Regions from separate parts of the Bacillus sp. PK6-16 genome, predicted to be linked through region 2. Evidence: riboswitches for the same ligand, from Rfam matches in the RefSeq annotation. Region 2 holds a riboswitch; each other region holds the start of a gene.
What was found. A riboswitch is a leader RNA that binds a small molecule or an ion and turns the genes downstream of it on or off. The one in region 2 is predicted to bind S-adenosylmethionine.
Positions count from the first base shown of each region.

Region 1 (3,165 bases), 190 kb from region 2:
AGAGTTTTTCGAATAAAAAATTGGTGATCGAATCCACTCAAGTAAAGCTGGGTTCGACTTCGCGAATAGTTGCAACGCCTTTTTAATATCCCAACCACTTATATCTAAATCATCACTAATTGGATATTCAATTACATCTCGTTTGTCATGAATTGATAAATACCATTCTACCGGATGTATATAAACAAACCTAACATCATAATCGCTATCTTTCGATGGAAACCCCCAAGCACGACTCCCTGATTCCACCGCAAATAAAATTTTTACATCATTCTCTTTTTCAATTCTTTCTAACTCCAACTCGATTTTCTCTCTCATTTCATAACATCTCCATTTTTTGATTATTTCCCTGGAAATTCGACAATACACTATTAATTTTACTACATACTAAAAAAACTGTCAGAAATTACTGACAGCCTAATGAAACGTCTATTGTTGCTTTTCAATTACAGTAGCAGCAATTCGTTCAAACTCTTTTTGAATCTCCTCTTTATATGCATCTACTATTGAAAAATCCATAGCAGCAATATAAATTCGTTCTAATTTATCACGAATCGATTTTGCTTTCGCTAAGAAAGACATCGCCTCATTCATTTTTGCTTTATATTGAATGGAAACATCACGAATTTCCTTCGCATATTTCTCATCCGTCCCTGGCGTAACAATAAGGGCATACATATCAATAATTTCATCACCCTCGCGACTTGGAAAATATTCATGTGGTGCGGTGCTATCAAAAATTGCAAAACCTAATTCTCTTACGATAACCATATCAAGACTATTCGGGTCAAATCCGCAATGATATACTTCAACTTCAAACCCTTTTTCTTCAGCTGCCTTAGCTAACTTTTTGAGCATCGTTGATTTTCCAGAGCCTGGGCGCCCTTTTATAAAATAACGATGTGGTAACCCTTCTGTTAAATTAGGAACAAAATCAACTGCTCCTTTCGGTGTAGCAGCTCCTAAAAAACGATGTTTTACAAGTAATTGTCTCCCGCTTTTATCTGTAAATAATTTCTGGATTAGCTGATTGGTTAGTTCATTTGCTTTATTAAAATCTATATTATCAATATATATCTTCTCCCACTCATCATGTATAACCAATGCCTCTTTAAAACGTGCGTAAGCAGACTGAAAAGCTTTGCTTGCTTCTGAAACAAATCTTTCAATTTCTAACTTCTGCTTTCTTAGTTTATCTGAGTCCCAAGCAATTCCTAAATTTATATACTCTTCAACAACTCCTGGCATTTTTGGCTCAATAACATGCGGCGATGTCCCATCAACAATTCCTACTTTTAATTGTGGGATAATTACACCATCAACCGATTTATTATCAGAAGAACAATGTAAAAATTCAATATCATATCCTTTTTCAATCCATTCACGACCTATTGCCTTTATTAAAGAAGATTTTCCCGTTCCTGGGCCACCCTTTAAGATAAATAATCTGTCTAATCCTTTTAAATTCTCTTCGTATAAATTGTGAAATCCCCTAGCTGTATTACCACCAGCATAATAATTTAATACATTTCCTGTCACTGCACTCACTCCTTCGCAGCATTCTATTTACATAAGCTACAATATGCGAGCAGCTTTATTTGGGTGAATACCTATTTTGTATTGCACGCAAAAAGGAAATGAATTACAATTTAACTATCGGAAAATTCCGATTTTAAAAACTGAATACTTCTTTATCAAGAGAGGCAGAGGGACCGGCCCTTTGAAGCCCAGCAACCTCAGTTTATACAAACTGAATAGGTGCTAATTCCTGCAAAATGCAATGCATTTTGGAAGATAAAACTCAACTAGCATGTAAAGCTCATCTTTCTTGATACTGAAGGATGAGCTTTTTATTATTTGAAAAACATATATTGGAGGTATGTAAAATGAAAGTAATTGATTTATCACAAACATTTGAAAATAATATGTCTCAATTTCCTGGAACACCTAAAATACAACTAGAAGCTGTTACAAGTGTTGAAGAATCAGGATATCAAGTTACAGATTTTCATTCTGTCGTTCATGTTGGCACGCATTGTGATGCTCCTGCGCATTTTATTTCAGGCGCAACGACCATCGATCAATTACCGCTGGATCAATTTGTAGGTGAAGCTGTTCTTATAGATGTAACACATATTCAAGAGCGAAAATTACCTAAGACAGTATTGCATAATACTGACATAAAAGAAGGTGATATTGTTATTTTTCATTCTAATCTATCCACAAAATGGAATACAGAAGCTTATGAGAAGGAAGCATTTTATCTTTCTGAAGAATTAGCTAAAGAACTAGTGCGATTAAAAGTAAAATCTATCGGTTTAGATTTCATTTCTCCTGATGAAGTCACAACAGAAACATCACCGATTCATCACATATTACTAGGGAATGATATTTACTTAATTGAAAACTTAACAAATCTAGATGCTATCGAAGCAAAACGTTTCTTTTTCTCAGCAGCACCTTTAAAAATTAAAAATAGTGACGGTGCTTTCGCAAGAGCATTTGCTGTTATTTTTTAAACACAGCCTATAAAAAAAGCAAAGGCCACTACTGGTCTTTGCTTCTATATTTTCTATTTAAATTAAGAAAGAATTGTTCCACACGAGGACGCACCCAAGCTAAACAATCTATCTCTTTCTTCTTTGTGCAAGCTATCTCTTCTCCATCTACCATTTCAACAAGTTCTAGTTCTAACAGTTGCCTCGTGAATGCTAACATATTCACTTCTTCGGATGGATACTCTTCTTTTAATTTCTCTTCAATTTCCCCCAATAAAAAACCGTCACGCATCATTGCCAATGCATCAATCCAAAGTGGCGGCATTTCATATTTTTCTCCTGTAATTGTATCTTTTACAATATAATTCTTTTGCTCTTTTCGAAATTGAATCGTGTGTAAACATACAGTCGAATTTAATGTTAATTCCATCATACCACCTCTTTCATAATATCTGCATAGAAAAAAGGATGCGTGTGCACCCCTTCTTATCTTTTCATAACACTACTGAACCGCTACATGAGCAATCAATCTCATGTCGATATTTTCCTCCATTATAAACGAAGTATTTTATAAAAAAAACCCTTCTTGAAACATTTTATAAAATGTTTATATTTACACAACAAGAACACTTTTCTGAAAAATCTTTTCTCCCAATACATTAAAAGG
Region 1 covers NZ_CP096511.1:4,919,119-4,922,283, forward strand. The annotation lists gene M1D66_RS25225 (nucleotidyltransferase domain-containing protein) at 1-318, opposite strand, end outside; gene M1D66_RS25230 (PRK06851 family protein) at 430-1,539, opposite strand; SAM riboswitch class I at 1,689-1,801, shown strand; gene M1D66_RS25235 (cyclase family protein) at 1,887-2,519, shown strand; gene M1D66_RS25240 (hypothetical protein) at 2,548-2,928, opposite strand; gene M1D66_RS25245 (ATP-binding protein) at 3,158-3,165, opposite strand, start outside.
Region 1: another riboswitch for S-adenosylmethionine. It lies ahead of M1D66_RS25235 (cyclase family protein); the one in region 2 lies ahead of M1D66_RS26175 (peptide ABC transporter substrate-binding protein).

Region 2 (3,165 bases):
AAAAAGCTAGGGGGAAATAATATGATTTTAACAAGTTTAAAAGACTATACAACATTACATAACGGTGTAAAAATGCCTTGGTTTGGTTTAGGTGTTTTTAAAGTAGAAGATGGTTCAGAAGTAATTGATTCTGTAAAAGCAGCAATTAAAAATGGCTACCGCAGCATCGATACTGCAGCAATCTATCAAAATGAAGAAGGCGTTGGGCAAGCGATTCGTGAATCCGGTGTTTCACGTGAAGAATTATTTATTACCTCAAAAGTATGGAATAGCGATCAAGGATATGAAACAACACTTCAAGCATTTGAAACTACATTAGAGAAATTAGGTCTAGAATATTTAGATTTATATTTAGTACATTGGCCTGTAAAAGGGAAATATACTGAATCATGGAAAGCATTAGAAACACTTTATAAAGATGGCCGTGTTCGCGCTATCGGTGTGAGTAATTTCCACATTCACCACTTACAAGACGTATTTGAAATTGCTGAAATTAAGCCAATGGTCAACCAAGTGGAATATCACCCACGTTTAGCACAAGAAGAGTTACATGCATTCTGTAAAGAACATAATATCCAGCTTGAAGCTTGGTCACCATTAATGCAAGGACAACTACTAGATAATCCAACGTTACAAGAAATTGCGACAAAATATAATAAATCAACTGCGCAAATTATTTTACGTTGGGATTTACAAAACGAAGTTGTAACAATTCCCAAATCAATTAAAGAACATCGCATTATTGAAAATGCAAACATCTTCGACTTTGAATTAAGTGCTGATGATATGAAAGCAATTCAAGCTTTAAATGAAGATCGTCGCGTTGGTCCAGATCCAGATAACTTTAACTTCTAGTAGAAAACTGAAAATTTAAACTATATTTCATTTAGTTGACACTTCATTATTCAAGGTGTAAGATTTTGAATTATCAAAGAAACACAAAAATTAATAAAATTTATTCGTTTACTCATTGTATCAAGAGAGGTGGAGGGACTGGCCCTTTGAAACCTCGGCAACAGGTTCATTTTGAATACTGTGCCACTTCCTGCAAGCTTTATGCTTGAAAGATAGAATGAGGGACTTCGTTTATATACGGGTGCATAACTTGTACGTAAAAATCCCTCTTTCTCAATATGAAAAGAGGGATTTTTTATTTTTCATTTCCCTCATCATCATCCAAACTTAATTATTTAGGAGGAAAATCAAATGAAAAAGAAGTTTGTACCCGGTATTGCATCAGTTGTAGGAGTAAGTATTTTATTAACTGGTTGCGGTAGTTATAAAAACGAAGCAAGCGGAGCAAATGCAAAAGACGAGGCACCTAGTAAACAGGTTTTAAACTTATCTTCACCTACTGAAATACGAACAATGGATACGGCTCGTGCTACAGATACTGATTCTGGTCAAGTAATGAGAAACGTATTTGAAGGTTTGTATAATCTTGGTGAAGGTAACAAACCTGTTCCTGGTGTTGCAAAATCTCATGAAGTAAGTGGCGATAAAACGAAATACACATTCCATTTGCGAGATTCAAAATGGTCAAACGGCACTCCTGTTACAGCTAAAGATTTTGTGTTCGCTTGGCAACGTGCCGTAGATCCAGCAACAGCCTCTGAATATGCATTTTTATTCTTTGATATTAAAAACGCAACAAAAATTAACAACAAAGAACTTCCAGCCGACCAACTTGGTGTAAAAGCAGTTGATGACCATACGTTTGAGGTAGAATTAGAGCGTCCTGTTCCTTATTTTATTAGCTTAACAGCGTTCCCAACATTTCTACCAATTAATGAGGAATTCTTTAAAGTACAAGGTGATAAGTACGCTTTAGAAGATAATACAATCTTGTACAATGGAGCTTTTACACTAAGCGATTGGAAGCACGAACAAAGCTTTAAATTTAAGAAGAACCCTACCTATTGGGATAAAGATACTGTCAAACTAGAAGAAATCAATTTTAATGTCGTAAAAGAAAAATCAACAGAAGTAAATTTATTCGAGTCAAAACAATTAGATCGTATAAAACTAACATCTGACTTCGTCGATAAATATAAAAAGGATGCTAACTTTAAAGAACGTCCAAACGTAGGCGTACAATTTTTACGTATGAATCAACAAAACAAAGTACTTCAAAACGTTTCTGCACGCCAAGCAATTGATCAAACAATTGATAGAAAATCCTTTGTAAATACGTTATTAAATGATGGCTCTACACCAACATTTGGTCTCGTTCCAAAAAACTTTGCAAAAGGACCTGAAGGAAAAGACTTCCGTACTGCAAACGGCGATTTAACAAAAGTTGATACAAAATCTGCACAAGAGTTATGGAAAAAAGCTAAACAAGAGCTTGGTTCTGAAAAGATAACATTAGAATTATTAACGAGTGATGCTGACCTTGATAAGAAAACTGGTGAATTCTTAAAAGGACAACTAGAAAAGAATCTAGATGGATTAACAGTAAATATAAAACCTCAGCCGCGTAAGCAACAAGTTTCGCTTTTATTAAAAGGTGACTACGAAATCGGAATTGATGGCTGGAGCCCTGACTTTGCGGATCCAATTACATTCCTTGAGCTATTTACAACGAATAACCCTTATAACTTAGATCATTACTCTAATAAGGAATTCGATGAAACAATAGCAAAAGTGAAAACAACTTTAGCTGGTGATGAAAAAGCTCGCTGGGAAGCATTACTAGCATCCGAGAAAATATTATTTAAAGACTCTGTTATCGCTCCTCTTTACCAAAAAGGCGAATCTTATTTAGAACGTTCTTATGTGAAAGGAATTGTGCAAGTAGACTTTGCAGGTCAATTAAACTTCAAGTGGGCAAAAATTGAAAAATAAAGTGAAACTTTAATAAGTGGGGGGGTTCTTCATCCCCACTTATTATTAGCCCACACCAATTGTTTTTTTAGCAAAATATATTAAAAATAGGTTCTCTCACACATGAGAATCTGCTTTTTTAATATATTATTCTAAGAAATTAACAATCTATTTTTATTATTGACATATAGTTCTTTTCAGTGTTAATATTCTAAATAATCAAAGAAACAAAATATTTAACCATCAAAATATAATGTCTACTACGTTGAAACATATAACGATAGATTATAGTTCAACATGTATATACATATAGAACACCTGATTACCTATAAACAAATA
Region 2 covers NZ_CP096511.1:5,106,176-5,109,340, forward strand. The annotation lists gene proC (pyrroline-5-carboxylate reductase) at 1-20, shown strand, start outside; gene M1D66_RS26170 (aldo/keto reductase) at 22-855, shown strand; SAM riboswitch class I at 970-1,074, shown strand; gene M1D66_RS26175 (peptide ABC transporter substrate-binding protein) at 1,207-2,847, shown strand.

Region 3 (3,165 bases), 2.4 Mb from region 2:
TAAAGCAAACGCCAGATAATTTTATAATTGCTCCATACGTACCTCAATCAGAAATATTAAATGAAGCAGATGTTTTTATTACACATGGCGGTATGAATAGCGTACACGATGCCATTCATTATAATGTCCCATTTGTAATAATACCGCATGATAAAGATCAGCCTATGATAGCGCAAAGATTAACTGAACTGGAAGCAGCACATAGACTATTGAAAGAACATGTTAATGTGTACACTTTAAAAGAGGCCGTAACAGATGTACTTTCAAATGAAAAGTATAAACATGGTATAAGAAAACTTAATGATAGCTTTTTAGAATGTGGTGGTTCAAAAGAAGCCATTGCAGTTATTGAATCTCTTTTAAATAAAGTAAAACTTTAATTGGTGGGGCTTTACTGCCTGCAAATAGCGGGATAAATAGTCGTAACTGTATACAAGCATAGAGGTTCTCACCTTTATGCTTGTGTATTCTTATCCAGCAAATTGTACAGCAGTATTTGCATGTAAAAAAGCAGTATCAAAAACGGGAACAGTAAGATCATTTTGGGAGATGAGTAAAGGTATTTCAGTGCAGCCTAATAATATACCTTCAGCGCCGTTTTGAATTAATGATTTTGTAATTTGTAATAACCTTTTTTTAGATGTTTCTGAAATGATCCCTCTACTTAATTCATCTAATATGACATGGTGGATAAAAGTTCTTTCCTCGTCATTTGGGATAATTGTCTCAATGTTATATTTCGCTAATCGTGATTTATAGAAATCTTGCTCCATCGTTTGTTTTGTTCCTAATAGTCCGATACGTTTTATATTCTGTTCTACCATTTCTTTAGCACTTACATCACCAATGTGAAGAAGCGGGATAGATATTGCTTGTTCTACCTCCTCGGCAAATAGATGTACAGTATTTGAACACATTAATAAACATTCAGCCCCAGATTTTTCAACTTTCTTTGCAACTGTAACTAGTTCATTTTTCACTTCTTCATATTGATAGTTTTGTAATAAAGTAGTTACTTCACCAAAGTCCATACTATATAAAATTAGCTTCGCATTTTGATCGTATTGAGAGAGTGTAAGTGTATTAATATGTTTATAGTATAATGATGTAGATTCCCAACTTAATCCTCCAATCAAACCAATAACTTTCATAATGCATTCCTCCCGAAACGATTTTGAATTCATTATTTCACAATTCCGATAAGAATACAATGATTTAAATGTGCTATTTAATAAAAAATAAAAATAGTAAGAAAAGTGTTGAAATTTACATTCTTTAGTGCCATAATACGAATTACAAATTAATACTTATCCAGAGAGGTGGAGGGAACGGCCCTAAGAAACCTCAGCAACCCCTATGCAATTTTATAGGAAGGTGCTAATTCCGCAGAGGACACGATGTGTTTTTTGAAAGATAAGAGGATTCTTGAAAGTGAAAGAAAATGACCTCTTATGTAAGAGGTCATTTTTTTGTTGTATAGAAAGGGAGTGTCGATGCATAATTCATTTTTAAATTAAATATAGAGTAATAAAAGTTGACTAATATGAGAGGGGAATTGTCATGAATAAATTATCAACAAAGTTAGTAGTAGCAATCGGTATTGGAGCAGCATTATACGGGATATTAGGACTTTGGGGATTTTCTATTGCACCGAATACATTTATTAAACCAGCATTAGCTATATTAACTGTTTTTGGAGCATTATTTGGTCCAGTGGCAGGACTGTTAATTGGACTTATCGGTCATACCGTAACAGATACGATTGCTGGATGGGGTATTTGGTGGGGATGGGTTATTAGTTCAGGAATTATTGGTTTTTCAATGGGGCTTATTCAAAAAAGAGTTGGTTTTAGTGTGAAAAACGGGTCGTTTAACAAGGGAGATATTTCTTATTTAGCAATTACTGGGCTAGTTGGTATTGTCATTGCTATTATATTTGCTGGGGCATTCGATATTATTGTGATGGGAGAACCATTTGACAAAATTGTTATCCAAGTATTAGGAGCAACAATTTCCGATGTCATCGTTTTCTTAATACTTGGATTGCCACTTACAATTGGTTTGGCGAAATCCAATAAGAAACATACACATTTAAAAATTGAAAAGTAGGGATGTTAACATGCAACCAATTATTTCGTTTGAACAATTCACCTTTCAATATGGGCATGCTGCGCAGCCTACTTTAAGTGATATTACCTTTCATATATACCCTGGGGAAAAAGTATTAATTGCTGGACGAAGTGGTTCAGGAAAGTCGACATTAGCTCATTGTATAAATGGGCTAATCCCATTTTCTTACGAAGGGAATAGCACAGGTAACGTTTTAATTGCCGGTAAAGACCCAAGGGAAGGAAGTATTTTTGAACAAAGTAAACAGGTAGGAACAATTTTACAAGATCAAGATGCTCAATTTATTGGTCTGACAGTAGAAGAAGATGTAGCTTTTTATTTAGAAAATGAATGTGTAAAGCAAGATAACATGAAAAAGATTGTTTCGGACTCATTAAGAAAGGTGAAGATGCATACGTTTCATAAACAAAGTCCACATGAATTATCAGGAGGTCAAAAGCAAACAGTTTCTCTTGCTGGTTTATTAACAACGAATGCGGATATATTATTGTTCGATGAACCATTAGCGAACTTAGATCCACTAAGCGCCATACATACGATAGAACTTATGAAAGATATACATGAGCAGTATAATAAAACGATTGTTATTATCGAACATAGGATAGAAGAAATTTTAAAACTGGATTTAGACAAAGTTATATTAATTGATGAAGGTAAAGTCATTGCGATGGGAACACCAAAAGAAATCTTAGCGTCAAATATATTACCACGTATTGGCTTAAGAGAGCCTATTTACATCGAAGCATTAAAGAGATTACATTTTGATCGTAATAATGACGTAATATATCCAATGGAAAACCTTCAAAAAGAAAAGGTAAGCAACGTTATAAAAGAGTGGATGGAGAAACAAGTCATATTAGAAAGGAATGCTAAAAACAAGGAATTACTTAAAGTGGAGAATTTATCATTTTCATATCCTAATAAACAAAAAGTATTAGAAAATGTAAACCTTTTAATATATGAAGGAGAAATTGTGGCACTGTTAGGACATAATGGAGCAGGGAAATCAACATTAGCTCATAGTCTTATAGGTAT
Region 3 covers NZ_CP096511.1:2,752,491-2,755,655, reverse strand. The annotation lists gene M1D66_RS14225 (macrolide family glycosyltransferase) at 1-380, shown strand, start outside; gene M1D66_RS14220 (aspartate/glutamate racemase family protein) at 471-1,151, opposite strand; SAM riboswitch class I at 1,305-1,420, shown strand; gene M1D66_RS14215 (ECF-type riboflavin transporter substrate-binding protein) at 1,561-2,109, shown strand; gene M1D66_RS14210 (ABC transporter ATP-binding protein) at 2,120-3,165, shown strand, end outside.
Region 3: another riboswitch for S-adenosylmethionine. It lies ahead of M1D66_RS14215 (ECF-type riboflavin transporter substrate-binding protein); the one in region 2 lies ahead of M1D66_RS26175 (peptide ABC transporter substrate-binding protein).

Region 4 (3,165 bases), 1.4 Mb from region 2:
CCTCATATACGTAACGTCCCTCCACATAATTCGGGAGGCCTGCATTTGGGTATGCTGATAAATAGCCATTTTGAGGAATCGATATCATTTTGAAAGCTTCCGTCATATGAAGCGGCCCTAGTTGACAATTCAATCCAACAACATTTGCACCGTAATCTATAAGTTGCTTTAATATTTCATTGACATCATTTCCATTTTGAGTCGTACCTGCTTCATGTAACGCTAATTGCGCAACAATTGGAATATTCGTTTGCTTACGCAATACTTTAACGGCATGAAGTAATTCAAATTCATCGTAAAAAGTTTCTAATAGTAATCCATCAACCTGTTCTTCTAGTAAAGCCCCTGCCTGTTCAAGTAACATAAACTCTCTTTCCATATCAGTCGTTGTAACAGCTCCGATATGTTTCATACCACCAATTGTTCCTAAAATTGCATTTTTATCTGTCACAGATGCTTTCGCCAGTTTTACTGCCGCTCTATTAATTTCTATAACTTGATTTTCTAAACCATACATACGTAATTTCGCTTCATTTGCTCCATACGTATTCGTTTGAATTACATCTGCTCCAGCAGCTACATATTGTTTATGAATCGATATAATTAAGTCTGGATCAGATACATTCAATTCTTCAAAGCTACTTTGCAAACCATGTGAATGCAATAACGTCCCAACCGCACCATCACCTATTACAATTCCGTTTGATAATAAATCTAGTAATTTCACGAATCTCCCTCATTTCTATCAATATAAAAACCCCCTCTTCACTTTGAAGAGGGGGACATAATCGTTCCTCCTCTTATTATGCAAAACATTCGTTTTGCAGGTATTAGCACCGTTTCAAACATTTCGTTTGAAGGTTGCCGGGTTTCACAGGGCCTTTCCCTCCACCGCTCTCAATAAGAGTTGTCTTTATTATTTTATTTATGTAGCTAAAAGGAAATGCGTTCCCCTTTTAACAATGTTTGTTAATTTTTTAATAAATTTAGCATGCACAAAAGTAAAAGTCAATGACACTTGCGGAAAAATAAAAATTATTTAAAATAAAGTTGCAATTCAGTTATATTTTATTGTAAAGTTAAAAACATAATAAAAATTTCATACGAACATTCTTATCTAGAGAGGTAGAGGGACTGGCCCTGTGACGCCTCAGCAACCATTAACATTTTGTTAATAAGGTGCTAATTCCAGCAAATTGTGAAAGATTTGACAGATGAGAAGAAGACTCTATTCAAACCGAAAGCCTTCTTCTTAGAAGGCTTTTTTTATTTTATATTCACTTAATGTTTCAATTTAAAAAGGAGGAATTTTCACATGTCAACAATCGAAACAAAACTAGCACAAATCGGAAATCGCAGTGAAACTACAACTGGAACGGTTAATCCACCAGTTTATTTCTCAACCGCTTATCGTCACGAAGGAATTGGTAAATCTACTGGCTTTGACTATTCACGAACTGGCAATCCAACTCGCGGTCTTTTAGAACAGGCGATTGCAGACTTAGAATGTGGCGAACAAGGTTATGCCTGTAGTTCAGGGATGGCGGCTGTTCTCCTCGTCCTTTCTCTATTCCGCTCTGGAGACGAACTTATTGTATCTGAAGATTTATACGGGGGAACGTATCGATTATTTTCTGAGCATGAAAAAAAGTGGAATGTTCGATGTAGATACGTAAATACACAGTCTATTAAACAAATTGAGCAAGCTATCACAACTGAAACGAAGGCTATTTTCATAGAAACTCCAACTAATCCATTAATGCAAGTTACTGATATTGCTGCTGTCGCAACTGTAGCGAAAAGGAACGGACTACTTCTTATTGTAGACAACACTTTCTACACACCTTATATACAGCAACCATTAACAGAAGGTGCTGACATTGTACTTCATAGCGCAACGAAATATTTAGGGGGACATAACGATGTACTAAGCGGGCTTGTCGTTGCAAAAGGAAAGGAACTTTGCGAGGAAATCGCTCATTATCATAATGCATCAGGTGCAGTTTTAAGCCCATTTGACTCATGGTTATTAATTCGCGGTATGAAAACGTTAGCGCTTCGCATGAGGCAACATGAAGAAAATGCGAAAGCAGTTGTTGCGTATTTAAATGATGAGGACGGGGTGACAGATGTATTTTATCCAGGAAGAGGTGGCATGATCTCATTCCGCCTTAAAGATGAAGCTTGGATTAATCCATTCTTACAATCTTTATCCTTAATTACATTTGCCGAAAGTCTTGGTGGTGTAGAAAGTTTAATGACTTATCCAGCAACGCAAACACATGCTGATATTCCTGAAGAAATTAGAACAGCAAACGGCGTATGCAATCGTCTTCTTCGATTCTCAGTTGGCATTGAAAATAGTAACGATTTAATTCAAGACTTAAAGCAAGCAATTAAACTCGTAAAAGAAGGTGTAAGAATATGAGCTATTCTATAGATACACTCTTACTACACAACCAATATAAACACGACTCGCAAACAGGCGCTGTGAACGTTCCTATTTATAATACATCAACTTTTCACCAGTTTGATGTAGATACGTTCGGAAAATATGACTATAGCAGGTCAGGAAATCCAACTCGTGAAGCTCTTGAAGATATCATTGCTTTATTAGAAGGCGGAACAAAAGGATTCGCCTTTGCATCAGGCATTGCAGCGATTTCCACTGCATTCCTCCTTCTTTCACAAGGTGATCACGTACTCATTTCAGAAGATGTGTACGGAGGCACTTACCGAGTGATAACTGAGGTACTCTCCCGTTACGGTGTTTCACATACATTTGTTGATATGACCAATTTAGAAGAAATAAAACAAAACATTAAACCAAATACAAAGCTCTTTTATGTAGAAACACCTTCTAACCCACTTTTAAAAGTGACAGATATTCGCGAGGTTTCTAAACTCGCAAAATCTATTGGCGCTCTTACTTTTGTTGATAATACATTTTTGACACCACTATTCCAAAAACCACTTGAACTTGGAGCTGATGTCGTTCTTCATAGTGCTACAAAATTTATTGCTGGTCATAGTGATGTTACTGCCGGATTAGCAGTAGTAAAAGATTCAGAACTCGCTCAAAAGCTTGGATTTTTACAAAATGCATTCGGTGCTATTTTAGGACCTCAAGATTGTTCTCTCGTACTTCGCGGTCTAAAAACATTG
Region 4 covers NZ_CP096511.1:1,191,560-1,194,724, reverse strand. The annotation lists gene M1D66_RS06155 (bifunctional homocysteine S-methyltransferase/methylenetetrahydrofolate reductase) at 1-727, opposite strand, end outside; SAM riboswitch class I at 798-907, opposite strand; SAM riboswitch class I at 1,111-1,221, shown strand; gene metI (cystathionine gamma-synthase/O-acetylhomoserine thiolyase) at 1,316-2,428, shown strand; gene metC (cystathionine beta-lyase) at 2,425-3,165, shown strand, end outside.
Region 4: another riboswitch for S-adenosylmethionine. It lies ahead of metI (cystathionine gamma-synthase/O-acetylhomoserine thiolyase); the one in region 2 lies ahead of M1D66_RS26175 (peptide ABC transporter substrate-binding protein).